2 regions of the Kribbella jejuensis genome follow, and region 2 is predicted to be linked to the other one. Evidence: riboswitches for the same ligand, from Rfam matches in the RefSeq annotation. Region 2 holds a riboswitch; the other holds the start of a gene.
What was found. A riboswitch is a leader RNA that binds a small molecule or an ion and turns the genes downstream of it on or off. The one in region 2 is predicted to bind FMN.
Positions count from the first base shown of each region.

Region 1: another riboswitch for FMN. It lies ahead of ribD (bifunctional diaminohydroxyphosphoribosylaminopyrimidine deaminase/5-amino-6-(5-phosphoribosylamino)uracil reductase RibD); the one in region 2 lies ahead of ribB (3,4-dihydroxy-2-butanone-4-phosphate synthase).

Region 1 is NZ_VFMM01000001.1:1,126,670-1,130,514, reverse strand. Features, by position in the region: gene FB475_RS36645 (helix-turn-helix domain-containing protein) at 48-863, opposite strand; FMN riboswitch at 984-1,114, shown strand; gene ribD (bifunctional diaminohydroxyphosphoribosylaminopyrimidine deaminase/5-amino-6-(5-phosphoribosylamino)uracil reductase RibD) at 1,318-2,328, shown strand; gene FB475_RS05410 (riboflavin synthase) at 2,329-2,958, shown strand; gene pnuC (nicotinamide riboside transporter PnuC) at 2,955-3,629, shown strand; gene FB475_RS05400 (bifunctional 3,4-dihydroxy-2-butanone-4-phosphate synthase/GTP cyclohydrolase II) at 3,631-3,845, shown strand, end outside.
Region 2 is NZ_VFMM01000001.1:3,488,633-3,492,477, reverse strand. Features, by position in the region: gene FB475_RS17285 (apiosidase-like domain-containing protein) at 1-1,355, opposite strand, end outside; FMN riboswitch at 1,403-1,536, shown strand; gene ribB (3,4-dihydroxy-2-butanone-4-phosphate synthase) at 1,623-2,237, shown strand; gene FB475_RS17275 (transketolase family protein) at 2,221-3,189, opposite strand; gene FB475_RS17270 (transketolase) at 3,186-3,845, opposite strand, start outside.

The DNA of each region.
Region 1 (3,845 bases), 2.4 Mb from region 2:
TGAGACGGCGCTCAAAGTGCAGTTGGCTTGTGGTATATCAGGGGTGGTCAGCCGTGATGCTCGTCATAGTGCGCGAGTGCGTCCGCGGTCCGGCCGGTGCCGTAGGCAAGTAATAGCTCGGCGACTGCCGGTGATTCCTCTGCCGCTGCCGCGGCCGCCCGCTGGATCTCCTCGGCCGACGCGACCGCCCGGAACAGATCCTGGATCTCCCGAACGACGACACGCGCCGGAAGCTCGCCCGAAACGGTCGCCCAAGGTGTGGCCGACGGGTTCGGTTGGCCGATCGGCCAGGTAGCAGCCGACAGATCCGGCTGATCAGACGACCACGGTGCGACCGGCTGCTGCGGTTGAGCGGCCGCCCCGGACCCCGGCGAGAGCTTGGCCCGAACAGTCGCCCCCCGACCGACCGACGACCCGACTCCGGCGGCCAACCCGGGTGCCCGCGCCATGTCTGAGGGTACGGCCGGCGAGCTTTCGGAAGGTGCGGTCGGCCACGGGTCGGGTGGTGGGGTTGAGTGGTTGGCTCGGGTGGGGTGGGTGTGGGTGGTTGGGGTGGGGTAGGCGGTGGTGGTGGAGCGGATGGTGTTCAGTTCGGCGGGGACGTCGGTTGGGTCGATTCCGCCGGCGATGGCCAGGTCGGCGAGTTCTGAGGCGGCTCGCAGGCGTGCTACCACGGCGGGGTTGCCGATCTTCACGCGTTGGGCGCTGACCAGTTGCGAGAGCATCGGCGCCGACAGTCCGATCACCTGCGCGAGCCCACCTTGGGTCAGTCCGAGCGCCGCGGTGACCCGGCGTACCACCTCGCCCAGCGGTTCGCCGTACAGTTCGACCTGCTGCCGCACGTTCTGCGCGCTCTGTTCCATACGCGTACTTTGCAACTGCAAAGATGATTTTGCAATAGCAAACGCCGCGGCCACGATGTGACCTGGGTCGTGGTGGAGGTTGCGGGACGAGGCATACTTGAGGCACGAGTGAAACCCACTCGCGTGCTCCGGGGTCGGTGTAATTCCGAGCCGGCGGTGACAGTCCGCGACCCGCGACTTCGCAAGAAGAAGCGGTTGACCTGGTGGAATTCCGGGACCGACGGTGAAAGTCCGGATGGGAGGCGCACGCGGTCGGCGGGTGTGCTCTGGCGCCCGGCGGCGCGGAGCGTGGGCTGTGAGGCCTGCGGGACCGCGGCGGCGAGGGGTCCGGTGACGGACCTGGCGTTGGGACCCAGGTGGTTCCGGCGACGGCGGCGGAGCAGATGTGCCGAGCGAAGCCCCGGCAGCGCGTCCGTGACGACGAGGGGCCCGAGCAGTGAACGACGTGTCGCCGATGGATGCCGCCTGGATGCGGCGTGCCGTCGAGCTGGCCGCACGTGGCATCGGCAGTACCCATCCCAACCCGGTCGTGGGTTGTGTGATCACCGCGAGCGACGGCCATCCGGTCGGCGAAGGGTTCCATGCCGTTGCCGGCGGCCCGCATGCGGAGGTCGAGGCGCTCCGGATGGCCGGTGCCCGCGCCCGCGGCGGTACGGCGTACGTGACGCTGGAGCCTTGTAATCACACCGGCCGCACCGGGCCGTGCGCGGACGCGCTGATCGAGGCGGGCGTCGCGCGCGTGGTGTACGCCGTACCCGATCCGAACAGGACGGCCTCCGGTGGCGCGGAGAAGCTGCGCAGCAAGAACATCGAGGTTGTACAGGGCCTGCTGCAGTCCGAGGCGGAAGCCGTCAACCACGTGTGGCTGCACAGCGTCCGGGTCGGGCGCCCGTTCGTCACCTGGAAGTTCGCGACCACGCTGGACGGGCGGTCCGCGGCGCCGGACCGGACGAGCAAGTGGATCACCGGCCCGATCGCGCGCGCCGACGTCCACCGCAAGCGCGCCGAGTGCGACGCGATCGCCGTCGGTACGCAGACCGTGCTCGACGACGACCCCGAACTCACGGTCCGGGACGAGAACGACGTACCGGCGCCGCGGCAGCCGTTACGTGTGGTGGTCGGCGACCGCGAGGTCCCGGCGGCCGCGCGGGTCCGCAACGACCGAGCTGAGACGCTACTGCTGCCGACCCACGATCCCGCCGAGGTGCTCCGGCAGCTCGACGACCGGCAGATCCGGCACCTGTGGCTCGAAGGCGGCCCGACGCTCGCGGCCGCGTTCCTGCGCGCCGGCCTGGTCGACCAGATCGTCGCGTACGTCGCCCCGGCCGTCCTCGGTTCAGGGTTCGCGGCGGTCGGCGACCTCGGCGCGGAATCGATCGACCACCTGCGGCGGTTCAAGCTAGCGGACGTCACCCGGCTCGGGAACGACGTCCGGTTGACCCTGGTTCCTCTGGGAGGAAAGTAGATGTTCACCGGCATCATCGAAGAACTCGGCACGGTCGAGTCCCTGGACCTCGACGGGGACGCCGCGCGGCTTACCGTCCGCGGGCCGCGGGTCACCGAGGACGCGGCACACGGCGCGTCGATCGCGGTCAACGGCTGTTGCCTCACGGTGGTGGACTACGGCGGCGGCGTGTTCACCGCGGACGTGATGCGCGAGACGCTGCAGCGCACCAGCTTGGGCGGCCTCGAGAAGGGCTCGCCGGTCAACCTCGAACGCGCGGTCGCCGCGCACGAACGGCTCGGCGGGCACATCGTCCAGGGCCACGTCGACGGTACCGGCACGATCGCCTCGCGGACGCCCGGCGAGCGCTGGGAGGACGTCCGGATCGCGACCTCGCCGGAGATCCTGAAGTACGTCGCCGAGAAGGGATCGATCGCCATCGACGGGGTGTCGCTGACGGTCACCGACGTGGACGACGACACCGGCACGTTCGGGGTCAGCCTGATCCCGACGACGCTGGAGCTGACCGTGCTCGGATCGAACCAGGTCGGCGACACGGTGAATCTGGAAGTCGATGTGATCGCGAAGTACGTCGAACGCCTGCTGACCGCGGGCGCCATCCCCTCTTCTGTTGCTGGAGGCAACAAGTGAACCCGATCAACTGGCTGCTGACCTCGCAGGTCACGATCGCCGGCTCGCCGGTACTGGTGCGGGAGATCGTCGGCAACGTGTTCGGCCTGGCCAGCGCGCTGTTCGGGATGCGCCGCCTGGTCGCGGCGTGGCCGGTCGGCATCGTCGGCAACGTGCTGCTGTTCACGGTCTTCGTCGGCGGCATCTTCGACACCCCGCAGGACAAGGACCTCTGGGGCCAGGCCGGCCGGCAGGTGTTCTTCGCACTGATCAGCCTGTACGGGTGGTACCGCTGGTACCAGACCCGTCATCACGGTGCGACCGCCGCGGTCCAGCCGCGGTGGGCGACGATGCGGGAGCGGCTCGAGCTGCTCGGTATCGGCGTGGTGCTCTACGCGATCGCGTACTTCGTACTGAAGGCGCTCGGCTCGTGGGGCCCGCAGTGGGACGCGTGGATCCTCACCGGGTCGATCCTGGCGACGTACGGGATGGCCCGCGGGTTCGTCGAGTTCTGGCTGATCTGGATCGCCGTCGACGTGGTCGGCGTACCGCTGCTGGTGCAGGCGAAGTTCTACCCGTCGGCGACCATGTACGTGGTGTACGGGCTGTTCTGTGTGATCGGGTTCGCGTCCTGGTGGAAGATCCAGAACCGCGAGCGGGCCGCAGCCCCCGAGGCAGTGGTGGTGGGCTGAGATGGGCTCGTTGAGGCTCGACACGATCGAGGAAGCGATCCACGAGATCCGCGCCGGCCGCGCGGTGATCGTGGTCGACGACGAGGACCGCGAGAACGAGGGCGACCTGATCTTCGCCGCGTCCAAGGCGACGCCGGAGTTGCTGGCGTTCCTGATCCGGTACAGCTCCGGCGTGGTGTGCGTGCCGATGGAGGGCGCCGAGCTCGACCGGCTCGG
Region 2 (3,845 bases):
GTGTACGCCAGCGGCACGGTGTCGTCGAACACCATCACCGGCCCGCCGTTCTCGCGGTAGACGATCAGGCCGCCGTCCTTCGTACTCAGTGCACGCCCGGAGATCACCCGGGTCCAGTCCGGCTCCATGTCGGTGGTCGGCAGGCCGGCCAGGATCTTGCCGAGCATGCCGACGTACGACGAACCCTCGAAGCTGAGCGCCTCGCGCCAGCCGGCGCCGGGCGCGAGGAAGAACTCGGAATGGCCCGGCTCCTCCGGATGCAAGCGCCACTGCCAGAGGCTCCCCGCGCCGTAGACGACACCCATTGTGCCGCCCGCGCACAGGTTGCTCCACGCTTCGTGGCCTTGCCACCATCCCTCGGCGACGCCGGTGCGGCCGGTGTGTTCGTACGTCGGTTCGCCGTTGGCGACGGCTTTCACCGGGTGGTTCCGCCACATGTCGGCGACGCGCTCGGGGACGTGCTCGCCGGTGTGACCGGTCTGGCACCACTGGAAGTCGAGCCAGTCCGCGTCCTGGTGGGCGGCCGGGCGGATGTGCGGGCGGTAATGGATGCCGGTCGGCTGGTTGTAGCAGTCGGTTGCGTGTACTTCGGCGCCGCCGGCCGCGATCTGCGGCTCGGTACCGGCGCCGTCCGCTCCGACCAGGTAGATCGCCGGCTGAGCGCCGTACCGGGCGACGAGGTAGCGGCAGTAGGCGGCGTACTCCTCGCTCGGTACGACGGCGCCGGCAACGTCGAGGCCCTTCCAACCGAACCCGTGGAAGACGGGCTGCAGCACCGGGACGATCCCGTGCGCGACGAGGATCCGCAGCAACTCGTCGAGGTACTGGAAGTACTCGAAGTTCAGCTCGTTGAGGTGGCCGTCGGACAGATCCTCGAAGGCCACCCCGAACCCCTCGTCCTGCGTACGGTCCCGCGGGCCGACCGCTCGCATGTCCGGTTGCACCGACATCAGCAGGACAGCATTGAAGCCCTTGGCCTGCCGGTCGGCGGCGTACTCGCGTACTTGCTCCGGGGTCGCACGCCACGGCAGCGCCCAGGCGGTATCGGCCACCAACACCGCCGGCGTCCCGTCCGCATGCACCAGACTCCGCCCACCAGGAGACATCCGCCAGAACCCATGCACGTAGAACGGATTGCCCTCCCCCTCACCCACCGCCCCCACCTCGAACTCCCCCGACGCATCCCCATCCACCCACCCCCACCGCCCGGCAACGGGCGCGGCAAACCGCACCTTCCGCGCGGCGCCGTCGTAGAACGTGGGGCGCCGGAGGCGGAGCCCGGTTTCGTGCTCGAAGTCGACCCAGTCGGAGCTCGCCGGTAGCTCGATCTCATGCCAGACGGGTGAGATGGACATGACACTCCTGAAAGGCTCGTTGACGTTAAGCTGAGGACGGAAAGAACACACGTGCTCTGGGGTCGGTGAAATTCCGAGCCGGCGGTGACAGTCCGCGACCCGTGACTTCGTGAGAAGAAGCGGTTGACCTGGTGGAACTCCAGGACCGACGGTGAAAGTCCGGATGGGAAGACGCACGTGGCAACCGCACGCCTCCGAAACAGCAGGCGTGGGTTTGTCGTTGCCCCCGGAGTGCTCACGATGTGCACCGCCGAGAGGACAACGAAGATGAACACATTGACCAGCCTGGACACCATCGAACGCGCCGTCGCCGAGCTCGCCGCCGGTCGACCTGTGGTGGTAGTCGATGACGAGGATCGGGAGAACGAAGGCGACCTGACGTTCGCCGCGTCCCTCGCCACTCCCGAGCTGATGGCCCTGCTCGTCCGCCACACGAGCGGGTACGTCTGCGCGCCCGCGGCGGCCGTGGTGCTGGACCGGCTCGAGCTGCCGCTGATGGTGCCGGACAACCAGGACAGCCTGCGTACGGCGTACACCGTCTCCGTCGACGCAGCGACCGGCGTCGGCACCGGCATCTCCGCCGCGGATCGGGCACGGACGGTCCGCGTACTGGCCGATCCCTCGGCGCAGTGCACGGACCTGGTCCGGCCCGGTCACATCCTGCCGTTGCGCGCCGTCGACGGCGGCGTCCGGCAGCGCCCCGGCCATACCGAGGCCACGGTCGAGCTCGTCCGGCTGGCCGGCCTGCCGCCGGTCGGCGTGATCGGCGAGCTGATGAACGACGACGGCACGCTGATGACCGGTCCGGACCTGCGCGCGTTCGCGGACGCTCACGGCTTCGCCATGGTCTCGATCGCCGACCTGGTCAGCTACCTGTCCTGACCAGCTCGCGGGCGGCGTCGGCGATGCCGTCGGCGGACAGCCCGTACCGGTCCAGCAGGTAGCCGGCCGACCCCGTGGGGGCGAACTCGGGAAATCCCAGGATGGTCACCCGGGCCGGATGCTGCTGTACGACGGTCTCGGCCACCGCGCCGCCGAGACCACCGGCGGCGACCGCTTCCTCCGCGGTCACGATGCCGGCCGTCTCCCGCGCCGCCGCGACCACTGCTTCGGTGTCCAACGGCTTCACGGTCGGCATGGACAGCACCCGCGCGGAGATCCCTTCCGCGGCGAGCTGTTCGGCGGCGGCCAACGCCCGCCACAGCACGGTCCCGTTGCTGATCAGTGTCACGTCGTTGCCCTCGCGGACCGTGATCGCCTTGCCCAGCTCGAACGAGTAGTCGTCGGCGTACACCTTCGGCACACTCATCCGGCTGACCCGGATGAACACCGGCCCGTCCACCGCGGCCGCCCAGCGCAGCGCGGCGGCGGTCTCGATCGGGTCGGCCGGCACGATCACGGTCATGTTCGCGATCGCCCGCAGCCAGGCGATGTCCTCGATCGAGTGGTGCGTCGGCCCGAGTTCGCCGTACGCGACACCGGGGCTCATCCCGCAAAGCTTCACGTTGGTGTTCGAGTACGCCACGTCGGCCTTGATCTGTTCGAGCGCACGAGCGGTGAGGAAGCAGGACGCCGCCGAGACGAACGGGATCCGGCCGCCATTGGCCAGCCCGGACGCGACGCCGACCATGTCCTGCTCGGCGATGCCGACGTTGATCAGCCGGTCCGGGAACGCCTTGCGGAAGCTGTTCAGCTTGCTCGATCCGACCGAGTCGTTGACCACGCCAACGATCCGGTGATCGGCCTCGGCGAGCTGGGCGAGCGTCTCGACATACGCGTCCCGGCAGTCGTAGCGCGGCTGGTCCGCGATCGAACGGGTCTCGAGGACGGTCATTTCAGCTCCTTCAGGGCCTGCTCGAACTCAGCGGCATCGGGGACGCGGTGGTGCCAGGCGACGTTGTTGCTCATGAACGAGATCGGGTGCCCCTTGTGCGTGTGCGCGATCACGAACGTCGGCTTGCCCGGGCGGAACGGGACCGCGGACAGGACGTCGAGCAGCTCGCCGTGGTCGTGACCGTTCACCTCGACCACCGCGAACCCGAACGCGGCCGCCTTGTCCGGCAGCGGGTCGAGGTCGTTGGTCTCCTTGGTGGTCGCGCCCTGCTGCAGCCGGTTCCGGTCGACGATCACGGTCAGCCGGTCCAGCTGGTACTGCGAGGCCGCCATCATCGCCTCCCAGTTCGAGCCCTCCTGCAGCTCGCCGTCCCCGACCAGCACGTAGGTACGGCGCAACGAGACGTCGAGCTTCGCCGACAGCGCGTGCCCGACCGCGACCGGGAGGCCGTGACCGAGCGGGCCGGTGTTCGCTTCGACGCCGGCGACCTTGTTCCGGTTCGGGTGGCCGTTCAGCGCGGACAACGGTTTCAGGAACGTCGCGAGTTCCTGGACCGGGAGGAAGCCGAACGCGGCCAGCGTGGTGTAGAGCGCCCCTGCGACGTGGCCCTTGCTCAGGATGAAACGGTCCCGCTCCGGGTCGTGCACCGTCTCCGG